3 regions of the Brevibacillus sp. 7WMA2 genome follow, and region 1 is predicted to be linked to each of the others. Evidence: riboswitches for the same ligand, from Rfam matches in the RefSeq annotation. Region 1 holds a riboswitch; each other region holds the start of a gene.
What was found. A riboswitch is a leader RNA that binds a small molecule or an ion and turns the genes downstream of it on or off. The one in region 1 is predicted to bind S-adenosylmethionine.

Region 1 (4,284 bases):
TTTCATCATGCTTTTTCTTCAAACAACCGAGCTATCTCGATAATAACCTGAACAGCTTTTTCCATATTATCTACAGAAACATATTCGAATTTACCGTGATAATTTTCCCCACCAGTAAAAATATTTGGCGTTGGCAGACCCATATATGATAATTGAGAGCCATCCGTACCACCTCGGATCGGGCTGATTACCGGCTCGATATTGAGGTTTTTCATCGCTTCATAGGCAATGTCAACAACTTCCTTAACCGGTTCAATTTTATCGCGCATGTTGTAGTATTGATCATTGAGTTCAAAGCTGATATTTTCTTCGCCGTATTTCTCTTGCATCTTTTTCACGATGCTTGTTACTTTCTCTTTTTTGGCATGAAAATGATCTTTATCAAAATCTCTAATAATGTATTGAGATTTACTTTGTTCGACATCACCGTTTATTGAGCTAAGATGGTAAAAGCCCTCATAGCCCTCTGTGTACTCTGGCGCCTCTTCTTCAGGAAGTTGTGCATGGAATTCCATTGCTAGCTTACTAGCGTTTAGCATTTTATTTTTGGCTGTTCCAGGATGCGTGCTAACTCCCTTAAAAGTAAGCTTGAGTTCTGCGGCGTTAAAGCTTTCATACTCCAAGCCACCTAGTGGCCCTCCGTCCATTGTGTACGCAAATTTCGCACCAAAAGCTGCCACATCAAAATGAGCCGGCCCTCTACTGATTTCTTCGTCAGGAGTGAACGCCACCCTAATTTTCCCATGTTTAATTTCCGGATGCTTTAGCAAATAATCCATGGCGGTCATAATTTCAGTGATACCCGCTTTATCATCTGCTCCAAGCAAGGTTGTCCCATCGGTCGTAATCAATGTGTGACCCTTGTAGGACGGTAGCTCTGGAAATAATTCCGGTGATAAAACAACGCCCCGTTCCTTATTTAGCGTAATGGCTTTACCGTCAAAATTTTCGTGAACCTGCGGATTAACATTTTTGCCTGTAAAATCCGTGGCAGTATCTAGATGGGATAAAAAGCCGATTACGGGAACCTGCTTATCCGTATTTGTAGGGAGTGTCGCCATGACATATCCATTTGCATCCATCGTAACCTCTGAAAGTCCCATCGCCTTTAGTTCTTCAACTAGCAATTTACCCAGCTCTAGCTGACCTGGTGTAGACGGAACTGTCTGACTCTGTGCATTGGATTGTGTATCAATCTGTACATATCTTGTAAAACGCTCTATGATATCCTGCTTCACTCAAATTCACTCCCTTTTTCATTACATCTTTTTTTATTATACCGTTTGATGGGCGATATTTCCATTTGCTACTCCTATTGCTAACCTATCAACTGGAATCGGGGATTACCGGCTTACCTACAAGTACAAGCATTCCTATATGCGGAGTAGTCTTTCTTAAGAATCTATTGATGATAAAAAATGGAGCTAGGCTGTAGTATCCTCGGCATAATTTAAGTTTCACTAAAAAATATTTGACATTTTTCTCAGAAAAGAGTAAAGTAGAAAAAGCTTAAGCATCCGAGAATAAAATATGAAACCTTCTTATCAAGAGAGGCGGAGGGACTGGCCCTTTGATGCCTCGGCAGCGGACTCGTATTTAGAGTGCTGTGCCAAATCCAGCAAGCATGTGCTTGAAAGATGAGAAGAGTGATTCTTATCCCATATAAGACCTCTTCTCACGAGAAGAGGTCTTCTTCATTTTTTCTCAGAAAAAGGTAGAAATAGAGAGGGTGTTATTGATGAATCAGACAAAAGGAAGTGCGTTGGCTTTATTGCCTCTTGGTATATTTTTAGCACTATTTATTGGCTCTGGAATTATTACTGGAGATTTTTATCAGCTACCTATCATTGTTGCTATTTTGATCGCGAGTACGGTGGCATTAGTCATGAACCGAAAAGACAGTTTTACCACAAAGGTAGAACGATTTGCTAAAGGAGCAGGCAATCCAAATATCGTTATTATGTTATTAATTTTTGTATTAGCTGGTGCGTTTTCTCAAACAGCTAAAGGTATGGGTAGTGTTGAAGCTACCGTAAACCTAGCCCTTTCCGTTTTGCCTCAGGGTCTTCTAGTTGTTGGTTTATTTGTAATCGGATCATTTATTTCACTAGCAATGGGGACATCCATGGGAACTATTGCTGCATTAGCTCCAATTGCCGTAGGAATCAGCCAACAGACTGATATCTCTGTTGCATTCACAATGGCTACTGTTGTCGGAGGAGCTATGTTCGGAGATAATTTATCATTTATTTCGGATACGACAATTGCCGCAGTACGCACGCAAGGAACAGAAATGAAAGATAAATTCAAAACCAACTTTTTAATTGTATTACCAGCGGCCATTTTAACTTGCATCCTATTAATCGTGCTTACATTAGGAAGTCATACAAATATTACAGTTGGAACCTTCAATTGGGTCAAAGTGTTACCTTATGCAGGAGTGCTGCTTGCGGCCTTGCTTGGCTGGAATGTACTTGTGGTTCTAATGGGAGGAACTGTTTTATCAGGTGTCATCGGAATGATAGATGGAAGCTACACACTTGCCACTTTCTTCAAAAATGTGACACTAGGGATTAGTGGAATGATGGAGCTTGTATTGCTAACCATGCTCATTGGTGGAATGATTGAGATTATTCAACATAATGGCGGGATTCAATATCTATTACATGTATTGACGCGTAATATTCGCTCAAAAAAAGGCGCAGAATTTGGTATTGCTGGTCTTGTGAGCCTGACAAATATGTGCACAGCTAATAATACAATCGCTATCCTTTTCGCAGGTCCGCTTGCTAAAAATATTTCAGATCAATATGAAATCGATCCAAGAAAATCTGCAAGCTTACTAGATTTATTTTCGTGCAGCGTACAAGGGATCATTCCTTACGGGGCTCAAATGTTAACAGCAGCAGGATTTGCTGCACTCTCACCAATCGAACTATTGCCATTTGCTTTTTATCCATTGCTAGTTGCTGTTTGCGGTATCGTGTCAATCGTGATTAACTTTCCACGTTTTTCATCGAATGCCAAAAAAGCTAGTATCATAAAACCACTGAATGAGAAAGAAGAAGCTATATTCAAGACATCCTAGTGGTTATTCACCTTGCATCACTAGCAACTCACACGAGTTATGCTACTTATTTCAAAATATCGTTATAATAAATGTCAGGAAAACGAAATACGTAGAATGAAAAAAGCGGTAGGTATAACCTACTGCTTTTTCTATTGGTCATTTTTATCCTTAGCTATCAATCTAAGCGTTTATGTATCTTCGCCGAAACAAAACTAATAAGACCTATCATCTTTTGATTCACTATCTATCTTCCTTCATTCTTGTTGTTCTCACAACAGTTCTTTCATGGTGAAACGTAAAAAGCTACCTTCCATAAAGAAAAGGTAGCTTTACGTTCTAGCACATATTTTTATCGTGCTTCATTGAATGAAATAAACTCTTTAGTTCTTTTTTTTTAAAACAAGATCACGAACCATTTCAATCGCTTTCTCTTTTCCAAGCGGGAAGGTTCCAAGAGACCATGTAGGGTTGTCTAGCATATAAACATGTCCATTTTTAACCGCTTTTAGCTTACCCCAAAGCTCTGATTTCTGCATATCATCCAGCTTTTTCTGTGCCACAGCGAGATTGCTACCGTATAATCCTAAGAAAATATAGTCTGGATCAAACTTATACAGATTTTCAAGCGATACGATTTCTACAAGCTTTTCTTTCGGAGCTCCTTCTGCCATAGGCAAGCCTAAATCAGTAAATAAAACATCTCCTAAAAGCGCCTTACCATAGATACGATATTGGGAAGCGTTTGTTACATATAGAGCAAAGGTTGCATCCTTCGATTGCTTTTTAATTTCATCCCCAATTTGTTTCGCTTTTGCATCATATTGAGCAAGCCATTCGTTCATTTCTTTTTCTTTGCCTAAAATACTTGCCATTTCCGGGAATCTTTCACGCCAAGTGTAAAAGTCTCCTTCCAGTTGAACGGTTGGTGCAATTTGCGTAAGCTGATCGTAAAGCTTTTCAGTGCGGTTGCTTGTAAGAATCAAATCCGGTTGTAAGGCCATTACGTCTTCTACTTTAACTGAACTAGTTTCAACTAACGCTACTCCGTCAAGCTTCCCTTTTAAATAATCCGGCAAATCAGGGCCTGAAGTAGACATCACAGGCTTGATCCCCATAATTAATAATTCTTCGGTTGCATAAGCAAGGTCAACAACACGTTTTGGATGTACAGGAATTTTCACTTCTCCGCGGGAGGTTTTTACCGTTTTAAACTC
Region 2 (4,284 bases), 2.2 Mb from region 1:
CCAACAATGAAATCGGAATTGCACTTAACTTCTTTTCAAACCAGTTTTTTAATTACTGCTTTTTCTATTGCGGCCGGAATCATTATTCCATTGGCTGGCTATCTATCTGACCGATTTAATCGCAAAGTGGTCATAACGATCGCTTTAACGTTATATGGCGCAGGCGGATTGCTTGCAGGCTTAGCGTCCCTATGGTTAACCAATCCCTACTGGTTAATTATTTGTGGAAGGGTGTTACAGGGAATAGGTGCAGCGGGAACATCACCCATAGCTATGGCTTTAGTAGGAGACTTATTTGATGGTGCCTCCGAAAGTAAAGCGCTTGGACTATTGGAAACCTCTAACGGGTTGGGTAAAGTGTTAAGCCCAATTTTAGGCGCTCTATTCGCCTTATGGACATGGTACGCAGTCTTTTTAGCTTTTCCGGTCATATGTGCAGTAGTTCTAACTATTTTTTTGCTATTGGTAAAGGAAAAGAAGCAAAACAAGCAACCCAAATCAGTTAAAGAGTACCTTGGCTCGATTGGCCAGATATTTAAACAAAATGGAAAATGGCTCATTCCAGCCTTTTTTATTGGTAGCATATGCTTGTCTACGCTATTTGGTGTGCTTTTTTATCTATCGGATTTATTGGAGGAGACCTATCAGATTGATGGTATTCTAAAAGGTGCCTTTTTAGCTATTCCCCTGCTGGCTCTGAGCATTATGGCATTTATAACAGGAGCTATTATTAAAAAGAGACTAACGGTAATGCGCTACTTTATTATTGCAGGGATGCTCTTACTGACCATTTCTTATGCTGGGGCAAGCTTTGTTTCTAACGTGTACTTCTTAATAGGAATTCTTGTATTTGGTAGCGTAGGAACCGGCATGATTCTGCCCTGCCTCAATTCTATGATCATTGGAGCGGTTACAAAGACAGAGCGTGGTATGATTACGTCTTTGTATAATGGTGTCCGGTTTATAGGAGTAGCGTTGGGGCCTCCGATTTTTACGTGGTTATTGGGATTTTCGACGAAAGTTATGTTTTATTCGATTGCTTCTGTCACGTTACTATTTGCTATAATTGCATTTTTTACTATAACGCCGCAAAAGGGCAGCAATTCTCAAGGAGCTTCGCAGGAGGGAACTGTTAAAAAGGAATCTTCAGCAGACGGGAATTCAATGGATTCGTCAAAATCAGCAGGTACTAAAAGTGAAGCCGAATCCTCTGCCAAGGAAAAGAATCTTTTGGATCAGAAGGCTTTGGATGAGATGACTTTGTTATTAGAAATGCGAGAGGAAACAAAAGATCAGCAAAAACAGGAGCAATTGAAAAAGGAACTGGGTTTTGACCTAGGAGATTTGTTTGAAAAGCTACTTACCAAAAAAGAAAAAGACAAAACGAAATAGATGCTTAGCCTCCAGGTTTTGGAGGTTTTTTTGTATTCTACTATTTCTATAAAAAAATGACTGCTAACAAAAATAAACAAAAGTAAAAACAAGGGTGGTTCTATTGACATTTCAAGTAACGATGATATGATAATGTATAAATTGAATCCGATAATTTTATAACAACTTCTTATCAAGAGCGGTGGAGGGACTGGCCCTATGAAACCCGGCAACCTTGATTCATTCAAAAGGTGCTAAATCCAGCAGAAGTATTTCTGAGAGATAAGGAGAATGGCAGATACATAGACATGAAGCCCTTCTTCTTAGAGAGAAGGGCTTTTTTGCATAGGTTTTTCACAGACAAATGAATCACAAAGGGCGGTCAAAGAGGAAAAAATGTATCCTTGCAAGCATATAACCAAGTATTCCGATATAAAAATAGGGTATTAGAGAAAAGTGGGGGAACTTACGTATGTATCTGTTAAAAAGAATATGTACCATGCTCATAACATTATGGATTATTGTGACACTAACCTTTGTCATTATGCATCTTATACCGGGTGATCCATTTGCTACTGATTCGCAAATGCTGCCGGCTGATGTCGTCCAAAATATGCGGGAAAAATATAATCTGGATAAACCAATGGCACAGCAATATTTGTTATATCTAAAGGATTTGGCCCAGTTGGATTTAGGACCTTCCATACAATCAAAATCACGTGATGTAAATACATTGATTGCTTCTGGATTTCCTGTATCGGCAACACTAGGTCTACAAGCGTTATTTTTAGCTTTATTTCTTGGTATTTCCTTAGGAATTATCGCAGCCCTTTATCATCATAAATGGTTGGATTACGTTTCGATGTTTATTGCGATCATAGGGATTTCTGTCCCAAGCTTCATCCTGGCTCCACTGCTAATCAAATTAGTTGCGGTTGAGTGGAAGCTTTTGCCGGCTGCCTCCTGGGGATCATGGAAACATTCAATCCTGCCGTCTGTTACATTAGCGGTCGGTCCTATGGCTATTATCGCCCGCTTTGTTCGGGCTAGCATGCTTGAGGTTTTTAGTCAGAATTACATGAAGACGGCAGAGGCAAAAGGCTTACCTACGTTTGCAATCGTGGTAAAGCATGGCATTCGTAACGCCTTGATACCAGTGTTAACCTTTATCGGTCCGTTGTTTGCAGCGCTGATTACGGGCACGTTTGTAGTTGAAAAAATCTTTGCCATTCCAGGCATTGGCAAGTATTTCGTAGATGGCATCTTTAATCGTGATTACCCAGTTGTGATGGGAACAACGGTTTTTTATAGCACGGTCCTGATCTTGTCGTTGTTTTTGATCGATGTGTCATACCGACTGGTGGACCCAAGAATTAAGCTAACGAGCAAGGGGGACTAACAGATGGCGCAATCTTCACTGCATTCTGAACAAGATCATCTTTTTCGACCTGTGGATAAACGAGTTTTTGAGAAGCATCAGATAGATCGTCCTAGCCTAAGCTATGGCAAAGAAATGCTACGAAAAATCATACAAAACAAGCTGGCGATGCTTGGTTTCAGTTTATTAATCCTTGTGGTCATGCTTTCGCTGATCGGTCCACATCTAGTAGCCTTCAGTCCAGAAAAACAAGATTTGATGCTTGGAAATCTCAAGCCTTCCGGTACTCATTGGTTTGGGACAGATGATTTAGGACGAGATATGTGGGCGCGCACCTGGGCAGGTGGACAGATTTCTCTTTTTATCGGCTGTATCGCAGCAACCATCGACTTATTGATTGGCGTAGCTGTCGGTGGAGTCTCGGGTTATATGGCAGGACGCGGTAGGGTAGGGGATCGTATTGACAGCATCCTGATGCGTATTGTCGAGGTTTTATATGGCATTCCTTATTTACTGGTTGTGATTTTATTGATGGTGGTGCTAGAGCCTGGACTGTCCACTATCATTATCGCCCTTTCTGTTACAGGCTGGGTTGGCATGGCTCGTTTGGTACGTGGTCAGGTCTTGCAGTTAAAACAACAAGAGTTTGTACTAGCGGCCGAAAAGCTAGGAACCTCACACGCCAAAATTATTTGGAAGCATCTGTTGCCAAATGCCTTAGGAATTATCATCGTGAATCTGACTTTTACGATACCTCAGGCGATCTTTGCTGAATCCTTTTTAAGCTTTCTTGGTTTAGGGGTACAAGCACCGAGTGCTAGCTGGGGAACGATGGCTAATGATGGTATAGGCGTGATTTTAAATGGCCAGTGGTGGAGACTGTTTTTCCCGGGCTTATCTATTTCACTAACGATGTTTGCCTTTAATGCTTTCGGAGATGGCTTACAGGATGCACTTGATCCTAAAAGTAAAAAGTAGAAGGGAGGGATAATCATGGGACATTTGCTAGAGATAGATGAGCTGGAAGTTGGGTTTACGACATATGGCGGTGAGGTTAAGGCGGTTCGTGGGATTTCGTTTTATGTGGACAAAGGAGAGGTGGTAGCCATCGTCGGTGAGAGCGGCTGTGGCAAATCAGTTACAGCGCAGGCAATCATGGGGATGGTTAAGGCAGGAAGCGGTGTTAGGACAGAAGGCTCTATTCGCTTTGCTGGACAGGAAATGACAGGTTTGTCTAAAAAGGAATTGCAGGAGATTAGGGGTTCTAAAATAGGAATGGTGTTTCAAGACCCAATGACATCACTAAATCCTACGATGAAAATCGGCAAGCAAATTGCGGAGGGCTTACGAAAACACCAAGGGCTCTCCCAACAGGCGGCACAGCAAAAAACGATTGATCTGTTGCGGCAAGTAGGCATCCCAGAAGCAGAGAAGCGCTATCATCAATATCCGCATGAATTCTCGGGAGGAATGCGCCAGCGGGTCGTAATTGCGATTGCGATTGCCTGTAATCCACAGCTATTGATCGCTGATGA
Region 3 (4,284 bases), 1.6 Mb from region 1:
TATTCATGATGCATGAAGGGAGGATTATTTTGGACCTTCCCCAAGAGACGAAAGCACAAATGACAACAAAGGACTTACTACAGGCGTTTGAGGAGGCAAGAGGCGGAGAAGCTTTCTCAGAAGATCGATACATTTTAGCATAAGCCGCCTTTTATATTTTTGAATATTCATAATATTCAACTAATTAAAAAGCGAAAGAGGGACAAGACATGAAAGTAAATCAAAAATCACTTGCAATCGTATCTTCAATTTTATTGGCTGGAGCAGCTTTGTCAGGGTGTGCTGGCGGGAATAATGCGACATCAGGCACTTCACAGCAGAAGGGGAGTGAGGGAGGAAGTGGCGCAGCAAGTGGAGACAAGATTGTGATTGCGTTAGTTGGTCCGCTCTCAGGTTCAGCTTCAGATTATGGTGACTCCGCCAAAGCAGGAGCCGAATATGCACTAAAATTAAAGCAGAAGGAACTACAAGACTTAGGCCTTAACGTTGAATTAAAACCTTTAGATGACCAAGCAGAACCTAAACAAGGTGTTGTTAACGCCCAAATGGCGATTAACGACAACGACGTAGTAGCGGTTGTAGGTCACGTGACTACGGGTTCATCCTTGTCTGCTGTAACAGCTTATGAAAAAGCTGGTTTGGTCATGGTATCGCCTTCTACAACAGGGCCGGAATTTACTGAGGGAGGTAAAAAAGTAGCACATCGTATTTGTGCACGCGACGACGAACAAGGAAGAAAAGCGGCTATTTATGCAAAAAATACCTTGAATGTAAAAAATGCAATGGTTATTCATGATAAACAAGCGTACGGTCAAGGCTTAGCCAATGAAGTAAAGAAGCAATTTGAGAAGGATGGTGTTAGCGTTCTAGGTTTTGAAGGCTTGACTGCTGGTGAGAAGGACTATAGTGCAGTGGTGAACCAAGTGTTAGCGAAGAAGCCGGAAATGGTCTATTTTGGCGGTTATTATGCAGAGGCAGGAATTTTAATTAAGCAGTTGCGGGAAAAAGGATTTACCGGTGTGTTTATGGGTGCTGATGGTCTTGATTCTGCTGAGATGTTTACAATTGCGGGACCTGCAGCAGAGGGTGTCGTGTTTACCTCCACTGTTGGTGACGTAAAAGCAACAGAAGAAGGGAAGAAATGGATACAGGAATTTGAAGGCTCAACAGGCAAAAAGCTGGGGATATTTACCTCGTTTGGCTACGATGCCATGGCTGTAGCTATCAATGGCATTGAGGAGGCGGCTAAAGCGAATGGAAACAAAAAACCAACTCGTGCTCAAGTATTCGAAGCCATTCACAAAACACAAGATTTTAAAGGACAGTTTGTACATGTTTCTTTCGATGATAAAGGTGACAATAAGAATGCGCAGGTGTTTATTTATACTTATGCAGGCGGTTCAAAGAAATTTGAAGGTGAAGCAAAATAATCTATTGACATGGATAAGGACCCAGGTGTAATATCTGTTGTAAGAAAAAACGTTACAAAATTTAAAATACTCTCTTATCAAGAGTTGGCTGAGGGACTGGCCCGATGACGCCCGGCAACCTAATGTCTGTTTGACAAGACATCAAGGTGCTACCTCCTGCAGGGAAACCTGAGAGATAAGAGGCGTAGTGGGTTTCCATATACACAAGCCTCTTTTCTTAGGAAAAGGGGCTTTTTTATATCGAGTAGTACTCAGCTATGACTGAACCAATGAGTATTGTACATTTTTTCACAAAAAGAGATAAATGAAAAAGGGGAGAAACAAGATGAAAGGTCTAATTAACAAAGGTTCCGTCTATTTATTCGCAATATTCTTTCTAATAGGAAGTGTGCTAAGCGGTTGTGGTGTAACCTCTACATCAAAAGCCGATAACGTGTCAGCATCAAGTAGTGAAACTGCTGGGGATCAACCTACGACAGATAAGAAAAAACGAATTGCGCTGGTGGTGCAATTTAATATTGGTTCGTTTTCATCTCAATATATTGCAGGCGTGAAGGAAGAGGTAGAGAAGCTGGGGGGAGAACTGACAGTTTTAAGCGGGGATAATGACCTTGCTAAAATGGCTTCACATGTGGACGCGGCTGTTACCCAACAATTTGATGGCATTTTGCTGGATCATGGACGTGCAGATAGCTTAGCACCAGGTGTTCAAAAGGCCTTGGCTCAAAAGACTCCAATTGTAGCTTTTGATACAGGATTAGATATTCCGGGAGTAACAGTAGTAGAGCAAGATGATATCAAATTGGCTGAACAAACACTAAACAAAATGGCACAAGACACAGGTGGCAAAGGAAATATTGTGAAGATATGGGTAGCTGGTTTTACTCCAATGGAACGTCGTCAAATCGCTTATAAGGCATTTATGGACAAAAATTCAGGCTTTAACGAAATTGCTGCATTCGGATCAGCTTCTGCTAACACGGCTCTTGATACGCAGGCGCAAATGGAAGCGATTCTGAAGCAGTATCCAAACAAAGGAGATATCACAGCAGTTTGGACTGCTTGGGATGAATTTGCTAAAGGTGCGACACGCGCGATACAGCAGGCTGGACGCAATGAAATTAAGGTATACGGCATAGATATGAGCGATGAGGATTTGCAAATGCTCCAAGACCAAAATTCACCATGGATTGCCACGGCAGCCGTAGACCCTTCTGATATTGGACGGGTACAGGCACGATACTTATTTAAGAAGCTGAAGGGAGAGCAGGTACCAGATAAGGTAAGCTTAAATCCTGTGCTAATCACACGTGAACAATTGCCTAAGGAGCCTGTGAAAATGGCAGATTTGAACAAGTACGTGAAGGAATGGGGCACCAGCACACAGGGTCAATAGGAAAGGTAGCGGTGAATGGGGTTTGGCATAGAGGTTGCCAGACCCCTTGTAAAATCCGCCCATAGAAGGGGAGAGGCACGTTGACAGCATTAGAGATGAAGGGGATCAAAAAAGCATTTCGCTCTGTCCCAGCTTTACGCGGCGTGGATTTTACTGTGAGACCTGGAGAAGTTCATGCTTTGCTTGGGGCAAATGGGGCGGGCAAGAGTACATTGATGAAAATCATGACAGGTGCTTATGCATTAGATGCTGGCCAAATTTTCATAGATGGAAAAGAAGTTAATCTGACCGAGCCGCAGGACGCCAAGGCACATGGTATCCAATGTGTATATCAGGAAGTGGATACAGCACTTATTGGATATGGAAGCGTAGCGGAAAATATTCTGCTGGAGGGCTTTGTAGAGAGGGGACGCTCTCCTTTTATTAACTGGCGAAGCTTGGAGGAAACAGCAGCCAAAGCACTCAAGCGGCTAGGACTCGATATACCTGTGCAAAAAAAGGTCGAGGAACTAACTTTATCCGAGAAGCAGTTGGTGCTTTTAGCTAAGGCGATTGCTCAAAAGGCTAAGATTATTATTTTAGATGAACCAACTGCTCCTTTAAGTCAAGCAGAAACGGTGCAGTTGTTCCAGATCATCAAACAATTGCGTGAACAGGGGATTGGAATCGTATTTATCTCTCATAGAATGCCAGAGGTCTTTGAGATTAGTGATCGAATTACGGTTTTACGAGACGGCGAGCTAGTCTTGTGCAAGCAGGCAAAAGAGACCAATCCGCATGAGGTTATTACCAGTATGCTAGGAAAGGCATTGTCTCAGGAATATCCCAAAGAGCAGGTCAAAATAGGAGAGCGGTTGCTTACGTGTAAAAATGTAGTGGCTGGATCACAAGTACGCAACCTTTCCTTTACGGTTCATGAAGGTGAAATTGTAGGGATTGCGGGTCTTGTGGGGGCAGGAAAGTCGGAATTAGCTCGGGTTCTATTTGGAGCTGACCCACTGACCTCAGGAGAAGTGTACAAAAGAGGGAAAAAGCTGAAATGTACATCGCCAAAAGTAGCTGTTGATGAGGGGATTGCCTTGATTCCCGAGGAGCGTAGGCGAGAAGGCATCATGGCAGAAGAATCCGTAGCTGTTAATTTAACAATGACTACCCTTCGTAACTATAGTCGATTCGGTTTCTTGCGCTCGCTGTTAGTAAGTGAAGCTGTAAAAGGGCTGATTCAAGCATTACAGATCAAAGTAGCTAACCCGCAGTTGCCTATTGGCTCATTAAGTGGAGGAAATCAACAAAAAGTAGTGATTGGGAAATGGCTGGCGACGGAAGCCGATATCTTTATTTTCGATGAGCCGACGAAGGGTGTTGACGTAGGAGCGAAATCAGAAATCTATAGAATCATCGGAAATTTAGCTAAAAATGGAAAAGGGATTGTGTATCTTTCTTGTGAGTTCGAGGAGC

Region 2: it holds a riboswitch for S-adenosylmethionine, as region 1 does, so the genes downstream of both, GOP56_RS09415 (ABC transporter permease) here and GOP56_RS00985 (Na+/H+ antiporter NhaC family protein) in region 1, are expected to answer to the same signal.
Region 3: it holds a riboswitch for S-adenosylmethionine, as region 1 does, so the genes downstream of both, GOP56_RS06355 (sugar ABC transporter substrate-binding protein) here and GOP56_RS00985 (Na+/H+ antiporter NhaC family protein) in region 1, are expected to answer to the same signal.

Annotation. Positions count from the first base shown of each region.
Region 1 is NZ_CP048799.1:189,500-193,783, reverse strand. It holds gene pepT (peptidase T) at 6-1,238, opposite strand; SAM riboswitch class I at 1,539-1,644, shown strand; gene GOP56_RS00985 (Na+/H+ antiporter NhaC family protein) at 1,739-3,088, shown strand; gene GOP56_RS00980 (ABC transporter substrate-binding protein) at 3,451-4,284, opposite strand, start outside.
Region 2 is NZ_CP048799.1:2,377,520-2,381,803, reverse strand. It holds gene GOP56_RS09420 (MFS transporter) at 1-1,392, shown strand, start outside; SAM riboswitch class I at 1,559-1,660, shown strand; gene GOP56_RS09415 (ABC transporter permease) at 1,844-2,770, shown strand; gene GOP56_RS09410 (ABC transporter permease) at 2,774-3,727, shown strand; gene GOP56_RS09405 (ABC transporter ATP-binding protein) at 3,743-4,284, shown strand, end outside.
Region 3 is NZ_CP048799.1:1,743,702-1,747,985, reverse strand. It holds gene GOP56_RS06365 (ABC transporter ATP-binding protein) at 1-143, shown strand, start outside; gene GOP56_RS06360 (branched-chain amino acid ABC transporter substrate-binding protein) at 210-1,430, shown strand; SAM riboswitch class I at 1,502-1,612, shown strand; gene GOP56_RS06355 (sugar ABC transporter substrate-binding protein) at 1,756-2,826, shown strand; gene GOP56_RS06350 (sugar ABC transporter ATP-binding protein) at 2,907-4,284, shown strand, end outside.